DNA from 4 places in the Pseudomonas sp. RA_105y_Pfl2_P56 genome. Region 3 is predicted to be linked to each of the others. Evidence: predicted binding sites of a transcription regulator. Region 3 holds the regulator's gene; each other region holds the start of a gene.

Region 1 (7,488 bases), on a different contig from region 3:
GAGAATGTCTTCGAGCAGTTCACGGCTGCCGAAATCGCCAACGGATTCGCAATGCGCAATCGCGGCTTTAAGGTCAGCATGGCCGGTCTTCTCGATACGCAGGTCGCATTCCAGCATTTCCTGGGTATGCTCGCCGATGTGCAGTTTTCCCAGATCCTGCACGTTCGGCAGCCCTTCGAGGAACAGAATGCGCTTGATCAGCTTGTCCGCGTGTTTCATCTCGTCGATGGACTCGTGGTACTCGTGCTTGCCCAGCTTGTTCAGGCCCCAATCTTCATACATGCGGGCATGCAGGAAGTACTGATTGATCGCGACCAGTTCATTGGCAAGGATCTTGTTGAGATGCTGGATGACTGTAATGTCGCCTTTCATGATGGGAGTCCTGCCCTGTATTAGCTGTATATAGGGCGGAGTTTGGGCTGCACTTTTATAAGTGTCAAACCTAAGTTATTGAATAATAAATGAAAATAAATCTGAATAAGAATGTTTGTGTTCCGCGTCTGGAGCCTAACCAATTGATTTTCAGGCATAAAAAAACCGGACATCAAGTCCGGTTCTTTGAAATGAGGGTATTTACGCGGCAGTAAATTCTACCGGGTAGGGGATCGCGGCCTGGGCGGTTTGCAGCTTGGTCAGGGTTTCGCGAACCACTTCCTTGGCCAGGCAAGCACATTTGCCACATTGGCTGGCGACGCCGGTGGCCTGGCGAACTTCTTTGTAGCTGCAGCAACCTTCATAGATCGCTTCGCGGATCTGTCCGTCGGTGACGCCAGTGCAGAGACAAACATACATAAGTGAGAACCGTCGCTGGTTGTGACTCAATTGCGATGGATCTTAATGTTAACGAGAATGATTGTCAAAGTGCTTTCGCAAAGCTTTTGGCCAGAATGGCCAGTGACTGACGAACGGTGACAAGTGGCTATTTGCCTGGCCCTGTAAATGCAGCGTCCTTATTCGCCTGCCCCAAAAAACCTTTAAGGACAGGCCAAAAACGCAGTGTATGATGGTCGGCCCTTGCGAAGGGGGTTCGTGTCACAGGGCTGTCGCCTGAGGGTGGCAGGCTGGCCCGGACCCTGAACTTCAAGTTTTTACACCAGGAGATATCAATGAGCGTACTCGTAGGCAAACAAGCCCCTGACTTCACCGTACCGGCCGTACTCGGCAATGGCGAGATCGTTGACAGCTTCACCCTGTCCTCGGCCATCAAAGGCAAATACGGCCTGGTGTTCTTCTACCCACTGGACTTCACCTTCGTCTGCCCGTCCGAGCTGATCGCTCTGGACAACCGCATGGCCGACTTCAAGGCACGCAACGTTGAAGTGATCGCGGTTTCGATCGACTCGCACTTCACCCACAACGCCTGGCGCAACACCCCGGTCAACAATGGCGGCATCGGCCAGGTGAAATACACCATGGCTGCCGACATGAAGCACGACATCGCCAAGGCTTACGATGTTGAATCCGAAGGCGGCGTGGCGTTCCGTGGTGCCTTCCTGATCGACGACAAAGGCGTTGTCCGCTCGCAGATCATCAACGACCTGCCGCTGGGCCGTAACATGGAAGAGCTGATCCGTCTGGTCGACGCTCTGCAATTCCACGAAGAGCACGGCGAAGTCTGCCCTGCCAACTGGAAGAAAGGCGACAAAGGCATGAACGCTTCGCCAGAAGGTGTTGCGGCTTACCTGACCGAGAACGCTGCTGCCCTGTAAGGCGCAACGTCAAGGTACAAAAAAACCGGCTCACGTAGCCGGTTTTTTCATGCGCGGGATTTATTCGAAAACCATCAGTCGTCGAAGTCTTCCCAGCCGCCCATCTGTTTCCAGCGATTGACGATGCCGCAGAACAGCTCAGCGGTTTTCTCGGTGTCGTAACGCGCGGAGTGCGCCTCACGGCCGTCGAAATCGATATCGGCTGCCTGACAGGCTTTCGCCAGTACGGTTTGACCGTAGGCCAGACCGGCCAGCGTGGCGGTGTCGAAGCTGGAGAATGGGTGGAACGGATTGCGCTTCATATCCAGTCGCGCAACAGCGGCATTGAGGAAGCCGAGGTCGAAGCTGCTGTTATGGCCGACCAGAATCGCCCGTTTGCAGCCGTTGGCTTTCAACGCCTTGCGGATGCCACGGAAGATATCGGTCAGCGCCGTTTCTTCGCTGACGGCCATGCGCAACGGGTGATCAAGCTTGATCCCGGTGAACTCCAGTGCCGCCGCTTCGATGTTGGCGCCTTCAAAAGGCTCAACGCGGAAGAAGTAGGTGTGATCCGGGTAAACGAAACCCTTTTCATCCATGGCGATGGTGGTCGCGGCAATCTCCAGCAATGCATCGGTGGCCGAGTTGAAGCCACCGGTTTCTACGTCGACGACAACCGGCAGGTAACCGCGAAAACGCGCTGCCATTGGATGACGGGAACCGCCGCCGCCACCTTGACCTTCCAGTTCGTCGTCGAAATGGTCTTCACTCACGCGTGTTCCTCCAGCAGGCGCCAGCGCAGCTTTTCACCGGCGCGCAGCGGGATAACGGTCAACTCGCCAAACGGCAGGCTGGTCGGGGCGGTCCATTCTTCGCGAACCAAAGTGATGCGGTCGGTATTGGCCGGCAGGCCGTAGAAGCGTGGCCCGTTGAGGCTGGCGAACGCTTCTAGCTTGTCCAGCGCATTACGCTGTTCGAAGGCTTCAGCGTACAACTCGATGGCGGCGTACGCGGTGTAGCAGCCGGCGCAGCCGCAGGCGGCTTCCTTGGCGTGCTGGGCGTGCGGTGCCGAGTCGGTGCCGAGGAAGAACTTCGCACTGCCGCTGGTGGCGGCGTCGAGCAGGGCTTCCTGATGGGTATTGCGCTTGAGGATCGGCAGGCAATAGAAGTGCGGGCGAATCCCGCCAACCAGCATGTGGTTGCGGTTGTAGAGCAGGTGATGCGCCGTGATGGTCGCGCCAACGTTGGCCGAAGCCTCGTTGACGAACTGCACCGCATCGCCAGTCGTGATGTGTTCGAACACCACTTTGAGCGTCGGGAAACGCTCGACGACACGGCGCATGTGCTCATCGATGAAAATCTTTTCGCGGTCGAACACGTCGACATCGCCGCGCGTGACTTCACCGTGGATCAGCAGCGGCATGCCGACTTCGGCCATGGCCTCCAGCGCCGGGAAGATCTTGTCGATGCTGGTCACTCCGGAATCGGAGTTGGTGGTCGCGCCGGCCGGGTACAGTTTGGCGGCGTGCACGAAACCGCTGGCCTTGGCCTCACGAATTTCTTCGGGCTGGGTGCGGTCGGTGAGGTACAGCACCATCAACGGCTCGAAACCACTGCCGGCCGGGCGAGCAGCGAGAATCCGCTGGCGATAGCCGTCGGCTTCAGCGGCGTTGCGCACCGGAGGTACCAGGTTGGGCATGATGATGGCGCGACCGAAGGTGCGCGCAACATCGGCAACGGTATTGGTCAACACAGCACCATCGCGAAGATGAATGTGCCAGTCGTCGGGACGCAGCAGGGTCAGGCGGTCGGACATGAGGGGATTCCAGGCGGGTCAAACTGAGGGGAATGCTACCCGAAAAGACTCTTGCAGGCACTCGCTATCAAGTTTTGCAGGAACCTTCCGATATCCCATAGGTATGCCGTAAACATGTGTGTATCGGTCTTTTTGTTGCAGAAGCCAATGGAGCCTCCCGTGCGCCAGCGTTATTTAGCCTTGCTCAGTGTGTTTGCCAGCCTTCCCGCGATGGCGCTGACCTACCAGACTCGACTGGAGAACATTGAGTGGACGGTCGCCGGCGATAAGTTCGAATGCCGTCTGACGCAACCGATCACTGATTTCGGTTCGGGAGAGTTCGTGCGCAGGGCCGGTGAACAGGCAATATTTCGTTTGAACGCCTATAACGCCATGCTGGGCGGCGGTTCGGCGACGTTGCTCGCGGCAGCCGCGCCATGGCAGCCGGGGCGCGGCGACATCAATCTGGGCTCTGTCAGGCTGGGCAGCGGCAACATTCTGTTCAGCAGTTCGCAGTCTCAGGCAGGTGGACTGATGAGCGGCCTGATGGACGGGCGCAGCCCTGTTGTACGCCGTGCCTCGGGCGATGGCCGGGTTTCGGAAGTGCGCCTGTTGCCGGTCAAGTTCAGCAAGGCGTTCAACGAATACCAGAGTTGTGTGGCGAAATTGCTGCCACAGAATTTCGATCAGATCAAACAGTCGCAGGTCGGCTTCCCTGGCGAGGGCATTGATCTTGATGCTGCCGCCAAGGCCAAACTGCAGGTCATGCTCGACTACATGAAGGCCGATCCGACGGTCAATCACATCGAGCTTGACGGCCACTCCGACAACAGCGGTAATCGCCTGACCAACCGCGAGTTGTCGCGCCGCCGTGCATTGGCTGTGGTCGACTTCTTCAAGGCCAACGGCATTCAGGAATCGCAGATCACTGTGCGTTTCCACGGTGAACGTTATCCATTGGTGCCGAACACCAATGCGGCCAATCGGGCGAAGAACCGCCGGGTGAATGTGCATTTGACGCGCGTGACCCCGACCACGGCTCCAGCGCCTCAGGCCAGCACTCCCGCCAATACCGCGGCGACTTCCTGACCTGCCGGTCATCGTCGCGCTCTCGACAGATTCTGTCGCTTTGTCGTCTTAAGCTGTCGCGCCTCTGTAAATTATCGCGTTGGAGCGGTAGACTCCTCGGCTTTCCGTAGAACCCCGTGGAGTGATGGCATGGCGGACGTAAACAAGGTCGTTCTGGCGTATTCCGGCGGCCTGGACACTTCGGTGATCCTCAAGTGGCTGCAGGATACTTATAACTGTGAAGTGGTGACCTTCACCGCAGATCTCGGTCAAGGCGAAGAGGTCGAGCCGGCCCGCGCCAAGGCTCAGGCCATGGGCGTCAAAGAAATCTACATTGATGATCTGCGCGAAGAGTTCGTGCGTGATTTCGTGTTCCCGATGTTTCGCGCCAACACCGTTTACGAGGGCGAGTACCTGCTGGGTACTTCCATCGCACGTCCATTGATCGCCAAGCGTTTGATCGAAATCGCCAACGAAACCGGCGCTGACGCCATTTCTCACGGTGCGACCGGCAAGGGCAACGACCAGGTGCGTTTCGAACTGGGTGCCTACGCACTCAAGCCAGGCGTGAAAGTGATTGCTCCGTGGCGCGAGTGGGATCTGCTGTCCCGCGAGAAGCTGATGGACTACGCCGAGAAGCACGCGATCCCGATCGAGCGCCACGGCAAGAAAAAATCCCCGTACTCGATGGATGCCAACCTGCTGCACATCTCCTATGAAGGCGGCGTGCTGGAAGATACCTGGACCGAGCACGAAGAAGACATGTGGCGTTGGACCGTCTCCCCGGAGAACGCTCCTGACACCCCGCAGTATCTGGAACTGACCTACCGCAACGGCGACATCGTTGCGCTGGACGGCGTCGAAATGACCCCGGCCACTGTTCTGGCGACACTGAACAAGATCGGTGGCGAGCACGGCATCGGCCGTCTGGACATCGTCGAAAACCGTTACGTGGGCATGAAGTCCCGTGGTTGCTACGAAACCCCGGGCGGCACCATCATGCTGCGCGCTCACCGCGCCATCGAGTCGATCACTCTGGACCGCGAAGTCGCTCACCTCAAAGACGAGCTGATGCCGAAATACGCCAGCCTGATCTACACCGGCTACTGGTGGAGCCCTGAGCGTCTGATGCTGCAACAGATGATCGACGCTTCCCAGGTCAACGTGAACGGTGTGGTTCGCCTGAAGCTGTACAAGGGCAACGTGATCGTGACCGGCCGCAAGTCCGACGATTCGCTGTTCGACGCCAACATCGCAACGTTCGAAGAAGATGGCGGCGCTTACAATCAGGCCGATGCGGCGGGCTTCATCAAGCTCAACGCGCTGCGCATGCGCATTGCTGCCAACAAGGGCCGCAAACTGTTCTGAGATTCTTCAGACTGATGCGCAATGAAAAGGCGGCCTTGTCTTTGAGACAAGGCCGCCTTTTTTATCAATTCTTTGTTTGGTGCTAATCGAGCAATGTCCCTGGTCTGTCTGCTTCTGCGGTAGTCCTCACCCGTCAAACCCGCCCCAGCAGCGTTACCGCTTGCGAGCACAGGTTGTAAACAATACAAAGCGTTGTGCCCGAGCCTTTCTTCGCGTGCCTGATCTGCGATAGCGCACTCTTGGTCAAGGAAACATCCGACACATGATTGGAAAGAAATACGATGGCCCGCGCAGTTTTCTTGTCGGTACGGCGGATCCTTTCCAGCATCGTGTTCAGTTCTCTCGATGCATCAATATTCCTTGCATCGATGATGTGCAGGTGGCTGATGGAGACAGGCAAGTGAATATTGTGTTGAACCGTCAGGTTCGGCGCTGAGCCGATGTCTGGTGGCGGGTCGGGCGCATTGTGGATTTTGCACGACTCCTTGCCTTGGGCTGCGCCGGGTTCGCTGGGCACGATGAAACTTGATATTCCGAAAGTCCCGTGAGCTGGATCCTGCTGTGATGTGTTTCGCTTGTTATCGCGACAATTATTGTTGATGACTTTTAAGAAGCTCTTGTCCTTGCCGAAATCAGAGGGTGAATAGAGTGAGCGGTAGTTGAAGTTTAAAGTGATAAAGAAAAGAAATAACAAGTAGAACGGAAAGCTTATCAGGAACCAGACGTAGATTTCGCGATCTTCGCTATCAAGGAACGGCAGAGAAACGGCGGCGGAGGCCTCGGATATAGCGGCGAATATAGCGATAATCGTCATCGGGTTGGATATTTTGTTTTTTATCTTTAACATTTAAGTGCTCTTTTTTTTGAGTGGTTTTGTTGTGGGTGACTGTGTTTTGTTGTTTATTGGTTAAGTGTGCTGTTGATGTTTGTATTTATAGCAAAAGTGTTTGCTTAAGTATAAATATCTTGTTTCAAGTGTTTATGATTCGGTCGGTTGTATATTAAAGTTGTAGGAGATTGCCGTCATTGAATGATATTTCTGATTGGGAGTGAATTCGTGTTGTGGCGCTGGTATTCGACACAGGTCCCGCAGTTTGAATGTCATGATGCCCGGCTGTGAGACCGCGTTGCACAGGAGTCGGTCGCAAGCTGTTACAGGTAAAAAACAGAAATGTTTCAGGGGCGTGAGCGAGGTGCTTTGTCGGATATTTAGAGAAGAGTGGGATTTTTGTAGGATTAATCCTTAATGCCCGTAGGGTATGTCTCTCGATGCAAGTGCGTGAGAGCGCTGGCATGCCATCAGGCAAGTGACTGGGCTATTGTGCGTGTTCTAAAAATTCGAACAGCGAAACTGGACTTGCCCATGAATAAAGTGCTGATCGTGGATGACCACCCCGTCATTCGTCTTGCGGTACGTATGCTGATGGAACGTCATGGCTACGAAGTCATTGCAGAAACTGACAACGGTGTAGATGCACTACAACTTGCTCGTGAACAAATGCCCGATATTGTTATTCTGGATATTGGAATACCGAAACTTGATGGACTGGAAGTTATTGCGCGCCTGAC
Region 2 (7,488 bases), on a different contig from region 3:
AGCCAGTTCGAGATCAACCTGCTGCACGGTGATCCACTGTTGCTGGCCGATCAGACCTTCCTGTTCAAACACTTGCTCAAAGAAGTCGCGCTCAAGCATGGCCTGACCGTGGTCTGCATGGCTAAACCGCTGGCGCACACGCCGGGCAGCTCGATGCACATTCACCAGAGCATCGTTGATATCGCCAGCGGCAAAAACGTCTTCAGCGACGATAGCGGCCAGCCGACGGCGATGTTTCGCCACTTCATTGGCGGGCAGCAGGCGGGCATGGCGGACTTCACCGCGCTGTTTGCGCCGAACGTGAACTCCTACCAGCGTCTGTGCCATCCGTTCGCTTCGCCCAACAATGCCTGTTGGTCCCACGATAACCGTGCGGCCGGGCTGCGGATTCCGGCCAGTTCACCGGTCGCTCGTCGGGTCGAAAACCGTCTGCCCGGCGCCGACGCCAATCCGTATCTGGCGATCGCCGCCAGTCTGGCTGCCGGTTTGCACGGGATCGAACACGAACTGGAGCCGACCGAGGCGATTCAGGGCGAATTCGACGTGCCGGATAATCTTTCGCTGCCGTGTACCTTGCATGCCGCACTCGAACGTCTGAAACGTAGCCAATTGGCCAGGGAACTGTTCGGACAGGAGTTCATCGAAGGCTACATCGCTTCGAAGACCATGGAACTGACCAGCTTCTTTGATGAAATCACTCCCTGGGAACGGCGTGTTCTAGCAGCCCAGGCCTGACGTACCGTCGCCATCGGACTATCGTTTGATAGCCCGATACTTACTGCAAGGAGCCGCTCGGAACGCCGATGCGCCAAATCTGGAAATCCTTTCGAGCGCTGTATTTTGCCTCGCTGATGATGTTGATCGGCTCGGGTCTTCTATCTACTTATCTGGCCCTGCGCCTGGCGGCTGAAGATGTCGACGGGCTGTGGGTCGGTGCGTTGATGGCCGCCAACTATTTCGGTCTGGTGCTGGGCGGCAAGATCGGCCACCGGTTGATCGCCCGGGTCGGGCACATTCGCGCGTATTCGGCGTGTGCCGGGATCGTCGGTGCGGCGGTGTTGGGGCATGGTCTGGTGGACTGGCTGCCGGCATGGCTGGTGCTGCGAACGATTGTGGGTCTGGGCATGATGTGCCAGTACATGGTCATCGAGAGCTGGCTCAACGAGCAGGCCGATGCCAACCAGCGTGGTCTGGTGTTCAGCGGCTACATGATCGCGTCGTACCTTGGCCTGGTTTTGGGGCAGTTGATTCTGGTCATGCATCCGGGCCTCGGTCTGGAGCTGCTGATGCTGGTCGCCCTGTGCTTCGCGCTGTGTCTGGTGCCGGTGACGCTGACCCGACGGATTCACCCGGCACCGCTGCATCCGGCGCCGATGGAGCCGCGTTTTTTCATCAAGCGCGTGCCGCAATCATTGAGTACGGTGCTCGGGGCGGGTTTGATCATTGGCTCGTTTTACGGTCTGGCGCCGCTGTATGCCTCGCAGCAAGGGCTGTCGACCGAGCAGGTCGGTCTATTCATGGGTACCTGCATTTTTGCCGGATTGCTGGTGCAGTGGCCGCTGGGGTGGCTATCTGACCGATATGATCGCGCGCTGCTGATTCGTTGTTTTGCCGGTTTTCTGGCGGTTGCCGCTTTGCCGCTGGCGATCCTGCCGCAGGTACCGCTGGAGGTGCTGTTTGTGGTCGGCTTCCTCTGCTCGCTGGTGCAGTTCTGTCTGTATCCCCTGGCGGTGGCGTTTTCCAACGACCATGTCGAGGGTGATCGCCGGGTGTCGCTGACGGCGATGCTGTTGGTGACTTACGGGGTCGGTGCGAGCATCGGGCCGCTGTTGGCGGGTGTGTTGATGAAGTTGTTCGGTAGCCAAAGTCTGTACGCGTTCTTCAGCTTCTTTGCGATGGTGCTGGTGTGGCGGATTCGCCCGAAGGCGGTGACCAATCTGCATCAGGTCGACGACGCGCCGCTGCATCACGTAGCGATGCCGGACAGCATGTCCAGCTCACCGCTGGTGGCAGCCCTCGACCCGCGTGTTGACGAGCAGGTGGTGCAGGAGCAGATGCAGAACACGCCAGAGCCTGAACCGGAGCCAGTGTCAGAGCCGGAGGCGCAATCGCAACCTGAAACAGAACCTGAGTCCGAACCTGCAGCCAATCCGGATGCTGGCAACGATAAGCCCGCCCCGGATATCAGTGGCGCCAGGCCTTGAGAAGCAGTCGAAAATAAAAAAGGGCAGTCACCGCAAGGTAACTGCCCTTTTTATTGGCCGTGTCGAATCAGAGATCGTCTTTATCGAAACGCCGTGCTTCACGTTGCAGCTGATAAACAAAACGCTCGACGTTACGTGCAGCCTGACCACTGATGTTGTGGAAGCGCAGGCCGGCAAACGTGATGTTGAGTTTTTCTTCGAAGTGCAGATAACGCAGTTCGACGGAAGTCGGCTGGTTGCCGAACAGCGGCGGGGCGATCAAGCGGTCGTAGACCTGGCCCAGTTGCAGGCGGTCGGTGATGTCGCCTTCGAAGCGCAGCTTGCAACCGGTCGCGGAAATATCCAGCAGCTTGCCGTTGATCGGCGATTTGAGCTTTTCGCCGCCCAGTTCAACGTTGACCAGATCGGTCAGTTTCAGTGCCGCGCGAAAGGCGTTGCGGCGCTGGTGATACACCACTTCGCTCGGCAGTTCGCCGGTATAAAAGCGATCACCTTCGCACTCTTGGATGTTCAGCGTGCCAGTGCATTCCCAGGCAATGCGCACACCCTCATGAAAACCTTCAACTTTGAAAGACTCGCCGGCGAGCAGGAAGCGTTCGCCGTCGCGCGGGATCATTTCATCAAGGGCGATGGACGCGCTGTCACGGTCGACTTTGATCAGGTAGCTCTGGAAGCGCTGGCTGCGTTCGTGGAACGTGATGATCAGCGGATCGTGGCTTTCTTGCAGCTGACGCAGGTTGCTGGAGATTTCCAGGGGCGTGGTGAGCACCTTTGGGGGCTGCGGAGCATCATCCGCGCTTAGGGCGTTTGGCACGTTTTCTCAATCTCCAGACAAAATTTGACTACGACTGGCCAGTATTTTGCCAGCATGTTTCTCGTGTTGATAGTGCGGGCTCATCGAACGGCTTACGCCTGGCTGAACGTACGCGGCTTGACGGGTTTGGCGAAAGCACCACTGGCGTCATACAGCGCTGGCGGTTCACCCCCGGTGAGGATTTTCAGCTGATTGGCCGTAGCGGCCTGCTGTACCCGGATCGACTGGCCATTGTTGACATTGGCCGCCTGGCATTGGGCGATGAGATCGGTCAGGAAGTCGCTCTGGCTGAGCAACTGGTCGCCGAGGCTCGACTGGCTGGCGAGTTGCTCAAGCCCCTGCCGATTGGTCGGCAGGTTGAGACTGGCGAGGATTTCGCTGCGTTTGCGGCCATGCTGTTCAAGCAAAATGATCAGGGCCTGTTTGCGTGCCAGAATTTCTTCCAGCAAGGGCATGTCGCGACTATGCAAAGCGAGGGATTCGGTTTGCAGCAATTCCAGCAATTGTTGAGCTGGAGCAAAGTCGTCGATGATCAGTTGCAGTAAATGAGTGTCGTGCATGGCTGGCCTTGGGTTTTAAGCGTCCAAAAGCCTGGCGCAGGCAAAAGCCTAGCGCTGGGCTTCGAAGTTGAGCAGTTTGCTGGCTACACGGTTGCTGTCGACTTTGTAGCTGCCATCGGCAATCGCGGCTTTCAACTCGGCCACTCGGGCTTTGTCGACAGCAGGCTGATCGCGCAGCTTGTCAGTGACCTTCTGCAACTGTTGAGCCTCATTGCTGAGGTGTACCGATTCCCCGCTTTTTGCGGTACTGGCCGGTTCGGCCTGGGTATTCAGCGGCGCGGAGGTGCCGGTTTCGGCGGTTTCCCTGGCGTTGCTGGTACGTGTACTGCCCGTAAGTGACGAGGAGCTGTTCAAACGGCTGAAATCGATGACCATGTTAAAAACCTCTGGGAATTTGGACGCTTGCCATGTTTTCGGCCATCCCCTGGAAAACTTTAGGCCCATTTAGCAATAGGCCCTGCCTGCGCCGGCGCGTGTCCTGCTGCCGCACAGTTTAGGGAACCGACGAGGTCCGCGCCAGTTTTCTCATGAGCGTTTTACATGGCCACTTCCACTTGGCCTGGCGCGATGACTTGCGCCTTGATGACCCGGTTGGAGTTGAGGTTTTTCACCCGGATCTGTTCTTTCAGGCCGCCGTTGGACAGGGCTTCTCCCGGCATACGCACGGCGAGTGTGCCGGTGCGGGCGATGATGACCACTTGATCGCCCTTGCGCACGACTTCCGCCTGTTCCAGATGCACGAGCGTGATGACCTGATCGGCGACCGTTGGTCGGGTTAATTTTTGCCCGATGGCTTGATCCACCGACGTCAGAAAACCTTGATTGATTGTGCTGACGTCACGCTCTCGCAGGGTCACATCCTGCGGCTCGATAATCCCGGCGCGTTTGAGCGGTCGTGTGGTGGTCACAATCTCGCGAAACAGGCGGACTTGAGCGGGTACGAACACGGTCCAGGGCGAGCTTCCCTCACAGCGAACCTTCACGGTTACCCGTCCCAGCGGACGTGCCGGACTCTCCAAAGACGCTGTCAATTCCTTGTCGCACATGGGCATGTGCATACGGGGGTCGAGCTGGTTGACTTCGATTTCGTAGCGGCCTTCTGTTTGACTGGTAGCCAGATAGTCTTCTACGGTGAACTCAAGAAAGCCCTGAGTGACGCCGATAAGCATGTCAGGCAAGGTAACCGCATCAGCAATGGCAGGGCTGCCGGCGAAAAAGAGGCAAACGGCGGACATCGCGCAAAGCCCTCTGCGAAGGGGAGATGTCAGGCGTCGGAAAAATGTCGTTTGAGCGTTCATACGAGTTAAAAAGCAAGCGCCGTGCCGTTTAGCAATGAATGTGCGTCGCAACAACACTTGGCGTTGGTGTAGGAGTCTGGGCATGGCTGGTGTAATGGATTCGGTGAACCAGCGCACGCAACTGGTAGGGCAGAATCGCCTGGAGCTGTTGTTGTTCCGTCTCGACGGTCAGCAGCTCTACGGGATCAACGTGTTCAAGGTTCGGGAAGTGCTGCAATGCCCGCAACTGACGCTGATGCCCAAGTCCAGTCCTGTCGTGTGCGGGGTGGCGAATATTCGGGGGGCGACCATTCCGATCCTTGATCTGGCAATGGCGACCGGTTCCGGGGCATTGAAAGACAAGAAAAATCCGTTCGTGATCATCACGGAGTACAACACCAAGACCCAGGGTTTCCTGGTTCGCTCGGTGGAGCGCATCGTCAACATGAACTGGGAGGAGATCCATCCACCGCCCAAGGGCACCGGGCGCGATCATTACCTGACCGCTGTGACTCGGGTGGACAATCAGTTAGTCGAAATCATCGACGTCGAAAAGGTGCTGGCGGAAGTTGCACCGACGCCGGAAGCGATTTCGGTCGGTGTTGTCGATGTCGAGACGCAGACCAAGGCGTTGTCGCTGCGGGTGCTGACGGTCGATGACTCGTCGGTGGCGCGCAAGCAGGTCACGCGTTGCCTGCAGACGATCGGCGTTGAAGTCGTGGCGTTGAACGACGGCAAGCAGGCGCTGGATTACCTGCGCAAGCTGGTCGACGAGGGCAAGAAGCCGGAAGAAGAGTTCCTGATGATGATTTCCGACATCGAGATGCCGGAGATGGACGGGTACACCCTGACGGCCGAAATCCGCGGCGACGCTCGCATGCAAAAGCTTCATATCATCCTGCATACTTCGTTGTCGGGGGTATTCAATCAGGCGATGGTCAAGAAAGTCGGTGCCGATGACTTTTTGGCCAAGTTCCGCCCTGATGACCTGGCATCCCGGGTAGTCGACCGGATCAAAGCAGCAGATATCAGCTAGGGACCTTTTGTCCCTGGCGGTCAACACGATTTAAGAGGCGGCATCAATTTGTCTACGGGTAATTTGGATTTCGAACAGTTCCGGGTCTTCCTGGAAAAAGCCTGTGGCATTTTGCTCGGTGAAAACAAGCAGTACCTGGTCTCGAGCCGTCTCAACAAACTGATGGAGCAGCAAGGTATCAAGTCCCTGGGTGAGCTGGTTCAGCGCATCCAGACCCAGCCGCGCAGTGGTTTGCGCGAGCAGGTCGTCGATGCCATGACAACCAACGAAACCCTGTGGTTTCGTGACACCTATCCGTTTGAAGTCTTGAAGAACAAGGTGCTGCCCGAAGCCATCAAGGCCAGTCCCAACCAGCGTCTGCGGATCTGGTCGGCAGCCTGCTCGTCGGGTCAGGAACCGTACTCGCTCTCGATGTCTATCGATGAGTTCGAGCGCGTCAACCTTGGCCAGTTGAAGATGGGCGTGCAGATCGTTGCCACCGATCTCTCGGGTAGCATGCTGAACAACTGCAAGACTGGCGAGTACGACAGCCTTGCAATCGGTCGCGGTTTGTCCCCCGATCGTCTGCAGCGTTTTTTCGATCCGAAAGGACCTGGGCGCTGGGTCATCAAGGCACCGATCAAGAACCGGGTGGAGTTTCGCTCGTTCAATTTGCTCGACAGTTACGCCAGCCTGGGCAAGTTCGACATCGTGTTCTGCCGCAACGTGTTGATCTACTTCTCTGCTGAAGTGAAGAAAGACATTCTGTTGCGCATTCACAGCACGCTGAAACCGGGTGGTTATCTGTTCCTTGGCGCTTCCGAAGCGCTGAACGGTTTGCCGGATCATTACCAGATGGTCCAGTGCAGCCCGGGGATCATTTACAAGGCCAAGTAATCTGCAAATCGGCAACACAAAAACGGGAGTCCGCAGGGGCTCCCGTTTTTTTGTGCCTGGCGTTTCTACGAGGTCGCCGCTCCCACAGTGGAGCTGTGGTGTGGGTGGGAGGGGAGGGCAAGCGGCAGAAAAGCGGCAGCCAGCGGAAGTCGTTTGCCGCTTTTCTGGCATTGCCGCTTTGCCTGATCCCCGCAAAGGTGCGGTTTTCGGGGGTTTCTCGCGTTGGCACGGCGCTTGCTAAAGCTCAGTTACGAAAAACCGGTCACCCGAAGGTTCCCGACATGAGCATCAGCTTCGATAAAGCGCTCGGCATTCACGAAAAGGCATTGGGCTTCCGCGCTCAGCGTGCCGAAGTGCTGGCCAACAACATCGCCAACGCCGATACCCCGAACTACAAGGCTCGGGATCTGGACTTCTCCAAAGTGCTTGAAGCACAGACCCAGAAGAACGCCAACGGCACCATCGCCCTGAACATGACTAACAGCCGTCACATCGAAGCTGAAGGCCTGGGCAATGGCGACGAGTCGCTGATGTATCGCACGCCGATGCAGCCTTCGATAGACCAGAACACCGTAGATGCTCAGCTTGAGCAGTCGAACTACGCGCAAAACGCGGTCGGCTTCCAGGCCAGCTTCACTCTGCTCAACAGCAAATTCAAAGGGCTGGTGTCAGCCCTGCGCGGAGAGTAATCCATGTCCCTGTCCAGCGTTTTCAACATTGC
Region 3 (7,488 bases):
CCTACCAGGAAATTCCGGACAACAAGCAAGTGACGATCGTTGCGACAGTAGGGCCCAACGGCTGAGGTAGTGGTTTATGCAAGTTAAGCGTTTTTTCGCCGCCGATATGCGTCAGGCCATGAAGCTGGTTCGTGATGAGCTGGGCGCTGATGCCGCCATCATTGGCAACCGCCGCATTGCCGGCGGCGTCGAGCTGACGGCGGCGCTGGATTACAAATTGTCGGCGCTGGCGCCGCGGGTTCCGAACATTGAACTCGAAGATGAGCTGCGCAAGACCCAGTCGCGCATCGTCACCGCTCAGGCCGAGTTGAGCCTGCGTGGCGAAGCCGATGGCAATAGCAATCGCCAGATCTTCGCCGGCCTGCCGTTGACCGCTGCTGAACCGCTGAGCGAGCCGACTTACGCCGCACCAGCGCGTCCGGCCCCGGCGCCTGCGCAGTCTTCCGGTGGTGTTGATCCGCGTGCACTGGATTCGATGCGTTTTGAATTGAACAGCCTGCGCGAACTGATGGAAGTGCAGCTTGGCACGCTGGCCTGGAATCAGTTGCAAGGCAAGCGTCCGGCGCAAGCCAACCTGTATCGTCGTCTGCAACGTATCGGTCTCTCCGGTCCGTTGTCGCGCGATCTGCTGGCGATGATCACCGATATCGAAGAACCTCGTCAGGCCTGGCGCATGCTGCTGGCGCACCTGGCGCGGATGATCGCCGTACCGGAAGTCGAGCCGCTGGAAGAAGGCGGGGTGATCGCCATGGTCGGTCCGGCAGGTATGGGCAAGACCACCACGCTGGCTAAACTCGCTGCCCGTTATGTGCTTAAGTACGGCGCGCAGAACGTTGCGCTGGTGAGCATGGACAGTTTCCGTATCGGCGCTCAGGAACAATTGAAGACCCTGGGTCGTATCCTCAATGTGCCGGTGACGCACGTCGACCCGGGCCAATCGCTGGTGCAGGCGCTGGATCCATTGCTGCGCAAGCGCGTGGTGCTGATCGATACCGCGGGCCTGCAAGCCAGCGATCCGGCACTGCGCATGCAGCTCGAAAGTCTGGCCGGGCGAGGCATCCGTTCAAAAAATTATCTGGTCTTGGCAACCACCAGCCAGAAACAGGTTCTAACCGCCGCTTATCATAGTTACAAGCGTTGCGGGCTTGCCGGGTGCATCCTGACTAAACTGGATGAAACGGCCAGCCTTGGCGAAGTGTTGAGCCTGGCGATCAGTCATGAATTGCCGGTCGCGTACCTGACCGATGGCCCACGGATTCCGGATGATCTGCATCTGCCGCGCCGTCATCAACTGGTCAGCCGCGCCGTCAGCGTGCAAATGCAGGAAGAACCCAGCGAAGAAGCCATGGCTGACATGTTCGCTGATATCTATCACAGCCCGACCAAGCAGGTAGGCTGAGGTATTCATGAACAGTTTTTGTACCTACATCGATGGTCTGCCATGCATTGTTCAGGTTGTGAACGCGCAGCCAGTAATGTGGCCTCCGTCTATGCAAGACAAGGTAAAGAAATAACATGGGCAGCATGCATCCCGTACAGGTGATCGCGGTGACCGGCGGCAAAGGTGGCGTCGGGAAAACTAACGTGTCAGTGAACTTGTCGCTGGCGCTGGCAGAGCTTGGCCGTCGGGTCATGCTGCTGGACGCCGATCTGGGACTGGCAAACGTCGACGTTCTGCTGGGGCTGACCCCCAAACGCACGCTGGCCGATGTGATCGAAGGCCGCTGCGAACTGCGCGACGTGCTGTTGCAAGGCCCGGGCGGAATTCGCATCGTGCCGGCGGCGTCCGGCACCCAGAGCATGGTTCACCTGAGCCCGGCGCAACATGCCGGCCTGATTCAGGCCTTCAGCGACATCGGCGACAATCTCGACGTGCTGGTGATCGACACCGCTGCGGGCATTGGTGACTCGGTAGTCAGTTTCGTGCGCGCGGCGCAGGAAGTGTTGCTGGTGGTTTGCGACGAGCCGACTTCGATCACCGACGCCTACGCATTGATCAAACTGTTGAACCGTGATTACGGCATGAACCGCTTCCGCGTCCTGGCCAACATGGCCCAGAGCCCGCAGGAGGGCCGTAACCTGTTCGCCAAGTTGACCAAGGTCACGGATCGCTTCCTTGATGTGGCCCTACAATACGTCGGCGCCGTGCCCTACGACGAAAGCGTGCGCAAGGCCGTGCAGAAGCAGCGTGCAGTCTATGAAGCCTTTCCGCGTTCCAAGTGCGCACTGGCGTTCAAGGCCATCGCGCAGAAGGTCGACACCTGGCCACTGCCGGCCAACCCGCGTGGCCACCTTGAGTTTTTCGTCGAGCGCCTCGTGCAGCAAACGGCAGGGCCCGTGCTATGACAGCCAGCGGTATGAATTACTACAAGAAGTCGGCGCGTGACGCGCAGTACGAACTGATCGAGCGTTACGCGCCACTGGTCAAGCGCATTGCCTACCACTTGCTGGCACGCCTGCCGGCCAGCGTGCAGGTCGAGGATCTGATCCAGGCCGGCATGATCGGTCTGCTTGAAGTCTCGACCAAATACGACGCCAGCAAAGGTGCCAGTTTCGAAACGTACGCGGGCATTCGAATCCGCGGCGCGATGCTCGACGAAGTGCGCAAAGGGGACTGGGCGCCACGCTCGGTTCACCGCAACACCCGTATGGTCAGCGACGCAATTCGCGCAATTGAAGCTAAAACCGGCCGTGATGCTAAAGATCACGAGGTTGCGGCCGAACTCCAATTGAGTCTCGACGATTACTACGGGATTTTGAATGACACCCTGGGCAGTCGCTTGTTCAGTTTCGACGACCTGTTGCAGGACGGCGAACACGAAGGGCTGCACGAGGATGGCGCCAGTGCTCATCTTGAGCCGTCACGCGATCTGGAAGATGAACGCTTCCAGGCAGCGCTGGCGGACGCGATTGCCAATTTGCCGGAGCGTGAGCGACTGGTGTTGGCGCTGTACTACGACGAAGAGCTGAACCTCAAGGAGATCGGTGAAGTCCTTGGCGTCAGTGAATCGCGGGTCAGCCAGTTACACAGCCAGTGCGCGGCCCGTTTGCGGGGGCGTTTGGGGGAGTGGCGAGCGCGCTGAAGGCAGTGTGGGGACACTGCGAACGAGGCCGGTGCGGTGATGAGCGGCACCGGTCTTGCTCCGTTGTGTTCCAGACAGTCTTCGAGTGCTACGCCGGAATGATTGAAATGGCGCGTCCAGGTGCTGGGCGCGTTTAAGACTGCTTGGAGGTCGAATTGGACAAAAACATGAAAATCCTCATCGTTGATGACTTCTCAACGATGCGGCGGATCATCAAGAACCTGCTGCGTGATCTGGGGTTCACCAACACCGTCGAGGCCGACGATGGCATTACCGCCATTCCGGTACTCAACAGCGGAAACATCGACTTTCTGGTAACGGACTGGAACATGCCGGGCATGACCGGTATCGACCTGCTGCGCCACGTGCGTGCCGATGAAAAACTCAAGCACCTGCCCGTGCTGATGGTGACCGCTGAAGCCAAGCGCGAACAGATCATCGAAGCGGCCCAGGCCGGTGTTAACGGCTACGTGGTCAAACCTTTCACGGCCCAGGCGTTGAAAGAAAAAATCGAGAAGATTTTCGAACGCATCGGCTGATGAACGCGCGGGGGAGCTATGGAGCATAACGAATCTTCACAGGGCGATTTCGAGTCGACCCTGAAAAAACACGCGGTCGAACTGGTCGAAAGCCTTGAAAAAGGCAGGTTCGGCGACGCTGTGCAACTGATCCATGAGCTCAATCAGACCCGTGACCGCGGCCTGTATCAGGAAGTGGGCAAGCTCACGCGCGAACTGCACAGTGCGATTGTCAACTTTCAGATCGATCCGCACATGCCGCAGGCTGAGGAAGTGTCGCAAATCACCGACGCCACCGAGCGTCTGGGCTATGTGGTCAAGCTGACAGAAGCCGCGGCCAACCGCACCATGGATCTGGTGGAAAGCGCCACGCCGCTGGTCAATGGTCTGGCTGACGAAGCCCAGGCCTTGAGTGCCGATTGGGGGCGCTTCATGCGTCGCGAGGTCGGGGCTGAAGAGTTCCGTGAACTGGCGCGCCGGGTCGACGGTTTTCTGTCGCGCAGCAGCACGGACAACCGTGCGGTGTCGGGCAATCTGAACGACATCCTCCTCGCCCAGGATTACCAGGACCTCACCGGTCAGGTGATCAAGCGTGTGACGCAACTGGTCACCGAAGTCGAAAGCAATTTGCTCAAACTCGTGCTCATGGCCAGTCAGGTGGACCGCTTTGCGGGCATCGAACATGACCGTGAGGCGATGCTTGCAGAAAAAGATCCACAAAAACATCTCTCGCAGGGTGAAGGTCCGCAGATTCATGCCGATAAACGAGAAGACGTTGTGTCCGGTCAGGACGATGTGGACGATTTGTTATCCAGCCTTGGGTTCTAGAGTTTTGGAATTTTAGGTTTTTTGGGTTTTTAGACCTGTAGGAGCACCCCATTAATGAGCTTCGGCGCCGATGAAGAGATCCTTCAGGATTTCCTGGTTGAGGCCGGCGAGATTCTTGAGCAACTGTCCGAACAACTGGTCGAGCTGGAAAGCCGTCCGGATGATGCAGATCTGCTCAATGCAATTTTTCGCGGTTTCCACACTGTAAAAGGGGGCGCCGGCTTCCTTCAGCTCAACGAGCTGGTGGAGTGCTGTCACATCGCCGAAAACGTGTTCGACATCCTGCGTAAGGGTGAGCGGCGCGTTGATGCAGAACTGATGGACGTTGTCCTCGAAGCACTGGACGCGGTGAACAGCATGTTCAGCGAAGTCCGCGAACGTGCACCGATCACGGCGGCCACCCCGCAGCTGCTGGCCGCCCTGGCGCGTCTGGCCGAGCCGCAAACGGCGGACGAAGCCCCGGCATCTCCCGTGGCCGAGATGATCGAAGACCTGGTCGTCGAAGGCGATTCGGGCGACGTCACCGATAACGAATTTGAACAACTGCTGGACTCGCTGAACGCCGTCAAGGCTGAAGCCCAAGCCCCGGCGGCTGCTGCGCCTGCGCCAGCTGCCGATGCGGCCGCCAGCGATGAAATTACCGATGCCGAGTTCGAGTCATTGCTCGATCAGTTGCACGGTAAAGGCCAGTTCGCGGCTGACGCTGTAGCACCGGCGGCTCCGGCGGCTCCGGCAGCACCGGCGGCGGGCGACAGCTCGGACATCACCGATGACGAATTCGAAGCGTTGCTCGATCAGTTGCACGGCAAAGGCAATTTCGCCGTTGATGCGCTGGAGTCGGCGATTGCCTCGGCACCTGCTGCGCCAGCCGCACCGGCGGCCGCCGCTGCCGGCAGCGATCTGATCAGCGATCACGAGTTCGAATCGCTGCTCGACGAATTGCATGGCAAAGGCAAGTTCTCTGAAGTTGGCACCGCTGCTACGGGTTCCGCTTCGACTGTTGCCACGCCAGCCGCCAAGGCCCCGGCCGCTGCTGCGCCCAAACCTGCGGCCAAGCCTGAACCAAAAGCCGAAACGCCAAAACCGGCTGCCGCTGCCGCACCGGCGCCTGCCCGCGCTCCAGCAGCACCGCCACCGGAAAAACCGGCGAGCGAAGCCGAGACGACTGTGCGGGTCGACACCGCGCGTCTCGACGAAATCATGAACATGGTCGGCGAACTGGTGCTGGTGCGTAACCGTCTGGTGCGCCTGGGTCTGAACAGTGGTGACGAAGCCATGTCCAAAGCCGTGTCGAACCTGGACGTGGTGACGGCTGACTTGCAGACCGCGGTAATGAAAACCCGGATGCAGCCGATCAAGAAGGTCTTCGGGCGCTTCCCACGCCTGGTTCGAGACCTGGCGCGTCAGCTCAAGAAAGAGATCAACCTGGAACTGGTCGGCGAAGAAACCGACCTGGACAAAAACCTTGTCGAGGCTCTGGCCGACCCGCTGGTCCACTTGGTGCGCAACGCGGTCGACCACGGTATCGAATCGCCGGAAGAACGTGAAGATTCAGGCAAGGCGCGGGGCGGCAAAGTCGTTCTGGCGGCCGAGCAGGAAGGCGATCACATTCTTCTGTCGATCTCCGATGACGGCAAAGGCATGGACCCGAACGTTCTGCGTGCCATCGCGGTAAAACGCGGTGTGATGGACAAGGACGCGGCCGATCGCCTGAGCGATAGCGAGTGCTACAACCTGATCTTCGCCCCGGGCTTCTCGACCAAGACCGAGATCTCCGATGTGTCCGGCCGCGGTGTCGGCATGGACGTGGTGAAGACCAAGATTTCCCAGCTCAACGGTTCGATCAACATCTACTCGACCAAGGGCCAGGGCTCGAAGATTGTCATCAAGGTACCGCTGACGCTTGCGATCATGCCGACCCTGATGGTGATGCTCGGCAATCAGGCGTTCGCGTTCCCGTTGGTCAACGTCAACGAAATCTTCCACCTCGACCTGTCGACGACCAACGTCGTGGACGGCCAGGAAGTGGTGATCGTGCGGGACAAGGCGCTGCCATTGTTCTACCTCAAGCGCTGGCTGGTCAGCTCCGCCGCTCACGAAGAGCAGCGCGAAGGCCATGTGGTGATCCTTTCGGTGGGCACTCAGCGGATCGGCTTCGTCGTCGATCAACTGGTCGGCCAGGAAGAAGTGGTCATCAAGCCATTGGGCAAAATGCTGCAGGGCACTCCGGGCATGTCCGGCGCCACCATCACCGGTGACGGCCGCATTGCACTGATTCTCGATGTTCCAAGCATGCTCAAGCGTTACGCCGCACGGCGTATTTGAATCCGGGGCAGCGGGGCGATAACGTCCCGCTGCACCTAATGGAGTGTTTATGGCAGTCAAAGTCCTGGTGGTGGACGATTCGGGTTTTTTCCGCCGCCGCGTCTCGGAAATTCTTTCTGCGGATCCGAGCATCCAGGTTGTCGGCACGGCAACCAACGGTAAAGAGGCGATCGATCAGGCCCTGGCCCTCAAGCCAGACGTGATCACCATGGACTACGAGATGCCGATGATGGATGGCATCACGGCTGTGCGGCATATCATGCAGCGCTGTCCGACCCCGGTCTTGATGTTCTCCTCGCTGACACACGAAGGCGCCCGGGTCACCCTGGATGCGCTGGATGCCGGCGCGGTGGATTTCCTGCCGAAGAATTTCGAAGACATCTCCCGCAATCCGGAGAAGGTCAAGCAACTGCTGTGCGAGAAGGTGCACAGCATCTCGCGCAGTAATCGTCGTTTCAGTGGCTATAGCGCACCGGCTCCGGTGGCTGCGCCTGCGCCGACACCCACGCCAGCGGCGTCGAGCTTCAGCAGCCACAGCAGCGCTGCGGCTCGTCCGGCACCTGCTCCGGCGCCCACCCGCACTTCGGCCGCCAGCGCATCATCGCCCGCGCCGAAACGCAAGGCCTACAAACTGGTTGCCATCGGTACGTCGACTGGCGGCCCGGTTGCCCTGCAACGCGTCTTGACGCAATTGCCGGCCAACTTCCCGGCACCGATCGTCTTGATCCAGCACA
Region 4 (7,488 bases), on a different contig from region 3:
TCTTTCCATAACTGATCTTCCGTGAATGCGAAAACTGCGATTGGTCAATGCGACGCAGGCAGGCACAAAAAAGCCACGGTTACCGTGGCTTTTTAGGGGTCACTGCTTCGGCGCGGGGGCCGGTGCAGTCGCCGGGGGCGTTGTCGGCGCCGGCGCCGCACTTCCCGGCTCGGCCGGTTTCGGTGCCGCGTCGTCGAACAGGTTCAACCGTTCACGCAACTCGTGGGCAGGCACCGGTTGCTGATCGGCCGGCAGTGCGTTCGGATCGACCGGTGGCGTTGCAACGGCACCATTTTGCCCTTGCTCTGCCGGTTTCGCCGGTTCGGCACCTTGCGCACCTTCGATGGCTGCCTGAGCCTTCTTGGTCAGCACGACAATGTCGATGCGGCGGTTGACCGGATTGAACGGGTTCTCCTTGTCGAACAACGCCGACGAGGCATAACCCACCACTCGCGCCACCTGCTCCTCCGGATAGCTACCAGCGACCAATGCGCGGCGAGCGGCATTGGCACGGTTGGCCGAGAGTTCCCAGTTGCCGTAATCACCACGGCCAATGTATGGCTGGGCGTCAGTGTGGCCGCTGATACTGATCTTGTTCGGCACCGCTTTGATGGTGTCGGCCATGGCCAGCAGGATGTCTTCGAAGTACGGCTTCAGACGTGCGGAACCGGAGTCGAACATCGGCCGGTTCTCGGCGTCCATGATCTGGATGCGCAAGCCGTTCGGCGTGATCTCGAAGAGGATCTGATCCTTGAACTTCTGCAGTTGCGGGTTTTCGTCGACCTTGTTCTGCAACTCTTGCAGGAGCAGTTCCAGACGCTCCTTCTCGACCTGCTCGGCCATGCCTTCGACCTGATCGGTGTCGACGGTGACCTTGTCCGGTTGTGGCTGGGATTTCACCTCGGGGTTGAGGGTATTTTCCGGGGCCAGGGTCGGTGTACCGCCCAGATCGATGATGTAAGGCGTGCCACTTTCAGAGAAGCCGACCGGGTCTTTGAAATAGCCGGCGATGGCGATCTTCTGCTCCGGCGTTGCGGTGGACAGCAGCCACAACACCAGGAAGAACGCCATCATTGCCGTGGCGAAGTCGGCGAAGGCGATTTTCCATGCCCCGCCGTGGTGCCCACCGGCTATGCGCTTGACGCGCTTGATGATTATCGGCTGATTATTTTCCATGGCTTAACGACCGCGAACGGCTTGTTCCAGCTCGGCAAAGCTTGGACGGTGCGCCGGGTACAGCACCTTGCGACCGAACTCCACCGCCAACGATGGCGGCATGCCGGAAGCCGAAGCCACCAGCGAGGCCTTGATGGCTTCGTAGACGTTCAGTTCTTCCTTGGCATCGTGGGCCAGGGAATGCGCCAACGGGCCGAAGAAACCGTACGCGGCGAGAATACCGAAGAAGGTACCCACGAGCGCCGCACCGACGTGCAGACCGATGGACTTCTGATCGCCCTCACCCAAGGATGCCATGGTCACCACGATACCCAGTACCGCCGCGACAATACCGAAACCCGGCATGGCGTCGGCAATGCCGTTTACCGCGTGGGACGGGTGCTCAAGGTCTTCTTTGAGGCTGTACAGCTCCATGTCGAACAGGCCTTCGAGCTCGTGGGGAGCCATGTTGCCGGAGGACATGATGCGCAGGTAATCACAGATGAACGCGGTCATGCGTTCATCTTTAAGGACTGCCGGGTACTTGGCGAAAATCGGGCTCGCGGCGGCGTCTTCGATGTCGCCTTCAATGGCCATCATGCCTTCGCGACGGCTCTTGTTGAGGATCTCGTAGATCAGGCCGAGCACTTCCAGGTAGAAGGTGTGGCTGAAACGCGAACTGAACATGCTCAGGGATTTCTTGAGCACGTGCATCGTCATGTAACCGGGGTTGGCCTGGAGGAATGCACCCAGTGCCGCACCACCGATGATCATCACCTCGAAGGGCTGGACCAGGGCGGCAATCTTGCCGTGGGAGAGCACGTATCCGCCGAGCACGCTCGCGAATACGACGATGATGCCGATAATTTTAGCCATAGGTAGAAAGTACTTATTTAAGTCGGGTTCAAGGTCATATTCGGAAGTTAAAAAATCTCTTCTTCTACTTATCGGCAAAACTGCGCCAGACTATAGCCAGTTCAGGCGAAAAGCCAATTTAGCCCATGCCGGGCGCGTCTACAGTCAGTGAAGATCTCGTCCAGACATGGCTAATGAAACGAACGTCCCACACGTAAAACCGACCACCCTTGAAGGCTGGGTGACATGGCTCGATAGCGTGCGCCTGCCCGTGCCGCAAGACGCTCACGACAAAGTCTGCCGGGCCATTCGTGACAACCGCAGTTCTCTGCGCGACATCGCTGACCTGATGCAGGACAGCCCGGCGCTGGCCTTGAGCATCATCCGTGAGGCAAATCGTCACACCCACGGCACGATGAGCACACCGGCGGAAAATCTCGAAGTGGCGATCAACCGTCTCGGCCTCGCCCGCACCGAAGAACTGCTGGCACGCCTGCCTGCCGAACCGCAGATGCAGATTCCCAAGGCCCTGCGGCAACTGCAAATGATCAGCCAACACGCCACGCAACAGGCCAACGGTTTTTTTGCCAGTCGCCTGGCGCGGCTGTGGCAGGACATTCATTGGGGCAGTCTGCTGTTTCTCTCGCCGTTGTGGCCGCTGGCGCTGACGTATCCACAGTTGCTTGAAGAGTGGGAACTGCGGGTTATCCACAAGGGCGAGTCGGCGCGCACTGTCGAGAAACAGTTGTTCGGCGTGCGCCTGCTGAAAATCGCCGAGGCGCTGGTGCACGTATGGCACCTGCCGGTCTGGGTGCAACAAGGCTACAAATTGCTGCTCGGCGAGCGCCGCGAATTGGTCAAGGTCCTTAGAATCGCCCGCGACAGCGAGCACCCGTTACGTCAGCAAAATCGTCTGGACGATGATCCGACGTTGCGCCGCTGGCTCAATCAGCCGGCCAACACCGTGCTGCTGGCCAACGGGCTGGCGCTGTCGGCGCAACAGGCGTGGGACAGTCCGCACAGTAAGCGCTGGCAGTACCTGACCAGCCTTTATCTGCAAATTTCGATGGACGAGGTGCAGCAGCAATTGCACCAACAGGCGGCCAACAGCGCGCGTCACCATGCGCTGCCGGATCTGTGGCACCCGGCCATTTCGCTGCTATGGCCGTGGGGCACTCATCGCTTGCCGGCCGGAATGCTCCCGGCCGCCGCCCCCAGCGCCGAAGATCTGACGCAGTGGCGCCGGCAATGCGCCGAACTGCTGGCCGAGCCGAGTCGCTTCACCAATGCCATGAGCCTGACCGTTGCCGCCCGTGACGCCCTGGTCGCCAGCGGCATGCATCGGGTGATGATCCTGATGGCCGATCGCACCCAGTCCAATCTGCGCGTGCACCAGACCTTCGGCCTGCCAAAAGAAGCGGGGGCGCTGAACTTTGTGGTCAGTCAAAGCAAAGTCCTGCAACGGCTGCTCGCGCAACAGGCGCAGGTACGGATCAACCCGCAAAACGACGGACAATTCTCTGCCCTGCTGCCGCCGAACCTGCGCTCTCTGTTTCGTGGCGAGCACCTGTTCCTGCGCTCACTGGTCAACAATGGCCGGGTGATCATGATCGTCGTCGCCGATCAGGGCGGTGGCCCCTTCGCCGATATCACCGTGCAAGCCTTTGGCAAAACCGCGCAATGCATCGAAAAAGCCCTGCACAGCTTTAGCAGCCGTGGCCGATGAGGCTGCGCTACAATCCCCCACTTTGTGCTCTGGAGACCTCACATGTCTGACTTCTCTGGCTTGCCGCTCGTGATCGAACCGAGCGACCTGCTCCCCAGGCTCGAGGCAAGCGATCTGATTCTGGTGGACTTGACCAGTGCCGCCCGCTACACCGAAGGACACATTCCCGGGGCGCGGTTTGTCGATCCGAAACGAACCCAGTTCGGCCAGCCACCGGCGCCGGGACTGTTGCCGGCCAAAGCCGATCTGGAAGCGTTGTTCGGTGAGCTGGGCCATCGCCAGGACGCGGTCTACGTGGTCTATGACGACGAGGGCGGCGGCTGGGCCGGACGCTTCATCTGGCTGCTCGACGTGATCGGTCACGACAAGTACCACTATGTCGATGGCGGTCTGCCGGCGTGGCTGGCCGATGGCATGCCGATGTCGATCCAGGTACCTCCTGCCGCCGGTGGTCCGGTGGCATTGACGCTGCACGAAGAACCGACCGCCACGCGCGAATACCTGCAAAGCCGTCTCGGCGCCGCCGACCTGGCGATCTGGGATGCACGCGGGCCGCTGGAATACTCCGGCGAGAAGGTCCTGGCCGCCAAAGCCGGCCATATTCCCGGCGCCGTCAATTTCGAATGGACGGCGGGCATGGACAAGGCGCGTCAGTTACGCATTCGCACTGACATGCCGCAGATCCTCGAAGACCTGGGGATCACCAAGGACAAAGAAATCATTACCCACTGCCAGACCCATCACCGGTCGGGCTTCACTTATCTGGTGGCCAAGTCCCTCGGTTATCCGCGAGTCAAAGGCTACGCCGGTTCCTGGGGCGAATGGGGCAACCACCCCGACACGCCTGTCGAGATTTAAGGTTTTTAAGGACAACTAATGAAAGAGCGTCTGTTTATCCTCAGCCAGTACCTGCTGCCTCATCATTTGCTGTCGCGCCTGGCCGGCTGCATTGCCGAGTGCCGCGTGCGCTGGTTCAAGAATGCATTCACCCAGTGGTTCGCCAAGCGCTATCAAGTGGACATGTCGCAGGCACTGGTTGAAGACCTGACTGCCTACGAGCACTTCAACGCGTTCTTCACCCGCGCCCTGAAAGACGGCGCGCGTCCGCTGGACGAAACCCCGGGCGCAGTCCTCAGCCCGGCCGACGGTGCCGTCAGCCAGCTCGGCCCGATCGAACACGGTCGGGTGTTCCAGGCCAAGGGCCACAGTTTCAGCGTGCTGGAACTGCTCGGCGGTGACGCGGCAAACGCAGCGCCGTTCATGGGCGGCGACTTCGCCACCATTTACCTGTCGCCGAAGGACTACCACCGCGTACACATGCCGCTGGCCGGCACCCTGCGTGAAATGGTCTACATCCCGGGCCGGATCTTCTCGGTCAACCAGACCACCGCCGAAAACGTCCCGGAGCTGTTCGCCCGCAACGAGCGCGTAGCGTGCATTTTCGACACCGAACGCGGCCCGATGGCGGTTGTTCTGGTGGGCGCGATGATTGTGGCTTCGATCGAAACCGTGTGGGCCGGCCTGGTCACGCCGCCGAAACGCGAGCTGAAAACCTTCCGCTACGACGAAGCCGCCCGCGCGCCGATTCATCTGGAAAAAGGCGCCGAACTGGGCCGTTTCAAGCTGGGTTCGACCGCGATCGTGCTGTTCGGGCCGGATCAAGTGAAGTGGGCTGAAGAACTGGCGGCTGGCTCGCCAGTGCAGATGGGCCAGGGTTTGGCGCTGCCAAAAGCCTGAGTCTGATGTAGCCACTGATCCGCCCGTTCGCACGTCTGCGAATGGGCGGATACGACTCGCGGGGACCGTTACTCTATTTGCCCACGAAAGCCGATTGGCCCTTCGTTGGCATAGGTATTGGTGCCACTGAGGTTTTTCCCTCCATCATTGGAAGTGACGCTCAACGCGACAACGTTCTGATTGTCCCGTCCGCCAATGACCCACTTGCCGCCCGGATGCCACGGGGCATCGTTGCCACCCCACTGATTCTCGACGTTGTACTGGTTCTGGCCTGTGCGTTGCGCCTTGAAGCCAATGGGCCCTTCACCGGCGTAGGTCATGGTGCCGGTGAACGTTTTGCCGTCGTCACCGGACTTGATCTCGATGGCCACGACGTTCTGGTTGTCCCGCGCGCCCAGCACCCAATCTCCACCTGGATGCCAAGGGGCCGAACTGCCGCCCCACTGATTTGCCACTACATATTTAGACATGAACCTCATCTCCTTGAAGTTATGAAGAGACCTGCCCGCTATTGGCAACAGGCCGTACGACCGTGCGTATCCGATCGCACGCCTAAGAGCCTAGTTGCGCCTACGGCATGGCAACGAGCAAGCAGACAAACGGTAAAAAACCCCACAGGAACCCGCGAACCCGGCCACAGCTGCTAGAGTTTCGTGCATTGCCCCATTCGTTTCCGGAGCTGGTCATGGCATGAGTGAGCCTCAATTCCAACCGACATTACGCGCCCCGACGCCAACGCAAACGCGCCTGTCGTTCTGTGAACACACCCCGCGCGATCTCAAACGCTGGATCGCCGACCTGCCCAAAGCCAACATCGGCGAAACCGCCCGCCTGTTGTATCAAGGCCTGGGCGAACTCAATCTGTTGCTCACCCCCAGTGACAATCGCCTGCAACTGCTGGAACTGCTGCGCCCTGAGGTGTACTTCGTCTGCCAGCATCTGGAGCGGCACTTCCTGCATCAGGCGATCATGCTCGACGAGCGCTCGCGCAAGATCAGCAACCTGTGTCAAGCGCTGCAAGGTCATCTGGCCATCGGCTACAAACAGATCGTGTTGCGCATTGCGCCGAAGTACAGCAAGGATCGCGCAGCACTTGTCAGCCAGGCCCTGCAACGGGCAGCCCATGCACTTAAAGCTCAAGGGGTGCGCGCCGCGCAGTTGTACAGCTCGCCGCCGGAGCATCTGTGGTTCGAGCTGCATCAGCTCTATCGAATAGCCTGTCAATTGCAGTTGCAACAGCGCCAGGTGCATGACGATCTCGCCAGCCTGAGCACCGAGTTGAGCCTGGAACAGACTTACATCGCCGCCCTGCTATTGGGCTGCGCCCGCTGCAATCAACTGCGACAGAACCAGATTGCCCGACTGGCAGAAGTGATCGAGCCGTGGAGTGCTTTGCTCAAACTGCATCCCGGTAGCCCGGACGAGGGTTTGTTTGCGATCAGCGCCGAACTCGATGCCGGGCCGCGCTATCGCAACATGTTCCGCAGTGAGCAGAAAAATGCACTGCTCGGCTTCGATCCGCAGCCGCTGGTGAATGTCATCGAGGCATTTCTGCAGCGCCAGGACACGTCGACGCCGCTGCCCGTCCCTGCCGGGCTGAGCTTCGACACCCTGCAACACTTGCATGCGACCTGGGGCCAGGCGGCCGAGCGCAGTTTTCAGCGCACCGTGGGCCAAGGCAGCCTGACCGTGTGCGTGGGCATGAGCGCCCTGCACTTCTATTTGGGTGGTGAACGCACGTTCAGCGAACTGCTCAAGCTCCCCGGCGCACGCGCGGCAAACTTCAGCAGCGCCGTGACTCAAGGTGAAAAGGACAGTTGGAGCCAGGCGTTCGACGCCGCGCCGCAAAGCAAGGCCGATGAGTTTCTGCCCTACGAAGAAATTCAGTACGACCAGTTGGTGGAGGACGACAGCAGCACCGACAGCACGCCACACTATCCGACGTATGCTCTGCCTGTGATCAATCACAGTCCCGGTGGTTATTGCCTGGGCTGGCCGAAAGAAGTCCCCGTCGA

The links. The regulator FliA, encoded in region 3, starts transcription of late flagellar genes. The targets are predictions, from matches to a motif close to CTAAAGTTTNNNNNNNNNNNGCCGNTAA.
Region 1: the regulator FliA is predicted to act here: its motif matches at 3,571-3,598, upstream of AACY11_RS19685 (flagellar protein MotY).
Region 2: the regulator FliA is predicted to act here: its motif matches at 3,989-4,016, upstream of flgM (flagellar biosynthesis anti-sigma factor FlgM).
Region 4: the regulator FliA is predicted to act here: its motif matches at 2,100-2,127, upstream of motA (flagellar motor stator protein MotA).

Annotation. Positions count from the first base shown of each region.
Region 1 covers NZ_CAXAPL010000030.1:26,424-33,911, reverse strand. Annotated here, with positions in the region: gene bfr (bacterioferritin) at 1-372, opposite strand, end outside; gene AACY11_RS19705 (bacterioferritin-associated ferredoxin) at 574-792, opposite strand; gene AACY11_RS19700 (peroxiredoxin) at 1,107-1,709, shown strand; gene rnt (ribonuclease T) at 1,784-2,461, opposite strand; gene pyrC (dihydroorotase) at 2,458-3,504, opposite strand; gene AACY11_RS19685 (flagellar protein MotY) at 3,664-4,572, shown strand; gene AACY11_RS19680 (argininosuccinate synthase) at 4,702-5,919, shown strand; gene AACY11_RS19675 (hypothetical protein) at 6,053-6,766, opposite strand; gene AACY11_RS19670 (response regulator transcription factor) at 7,283-7,488, shown strand, end outside.
Region 2 covers NZ_CAXAPL010000025.1:65,773-73,260, reverse strand. Annotated here, with positions in the region: gene AACY11_RS17925 (glutamine synthetase family protein) at 1-735, shown strand, start outside; gene AACY11_RS17920 (MFS transporter) at 804-2,204, shown strand; gene AACY11_RS17915 (flagellar brake protein) at 2,272-3,018, opposite strand; gene AACY11_RS17910 (flagella synthesis protein FlgN) at 3,111-3,578, opposite strand; gene flgM (flagellar biosynthesis anti-sigma factor FlgM) at 3,627-3,953, opposite strand; gene flgA (flagellar basal body P-ring formation chaperone FlgA) at 4,115-4,876, opposite strand; gene AACY11_RS17895 (chemotaxis protein CheV) at 4,959-5,891, shown strand; gene cheR (protein-glutamate O-methyltransferase CheR) at 5,940-6,767, shown strand; gene flgB (flagellar basal body rod protein FlgB) at 7,049-7,456, shown strand; gene flgC (flagellar basal body rod protein FlgC) at 7,460-7,488, shown strand, end outside.
Region 3 covers NZ_CAXAPL010000016.1:2,397-9,884, forward strand. Annotated here, with positions in the region: gene flhA (flagellar biosynthesis protein FlhA) at 1-65, shown strand, start outside; gene flhF (flagellar biosynthesis protein FlhF) at 77-1,399, shown strand; gene fleN (flagellar synthesis regulator FleN) at 1,516-2,346, shown strand; gene fliA (RNA polymerase sigma factor FliA) at 2,343-3,083, shown strand; gene AACY11_RS12975 (chemotaxis response regulator CheY) at 3,251-3,622, shown strand; gene AACY11_RS12980 (protein phosphatase CheZ) at 3,641-4,429, shown strand; gene AACY11_RS12985 (chemotaxis protein CheA) at 4,484-6,754, shown strand; gene AACY11_RS12990 (protein-glutamate methylesterase/protein-glutamine glutaminase) at 6,804-7,488, shown strand, end outside.
Region 4 covers NZ_CAXAPL010000018.1:1,406-8,893, forward strand. Annotated here, with positions in the region: gene AACY11_RS14165 (sterol desaturase family protein) at 1-9, opposite strand, end outside; gene motB (flagellar motor protein MotB) at 100-1,176, opposite strand; gene motA (flagellar motor stator protein MotA) at 1,180-2,031, opposite strand; gene AACY11_RS14180 (HDOD domain-containing protein) at 2,198-3,736, shown strand; gene rhdA (thiosulfate sulfurtransferase) at 3,779-4,594, shown strand; gene asd (archaetidylserine decarboxylase) at 4,613-5,473, shown strand; gene AACY11_RS14195 (lectin OAA family protein) at 5,542-5,943, opposite strand; gene AACY11_RS14200 (molecular chaperone) at 6,164-7,488, shown strand, end outside.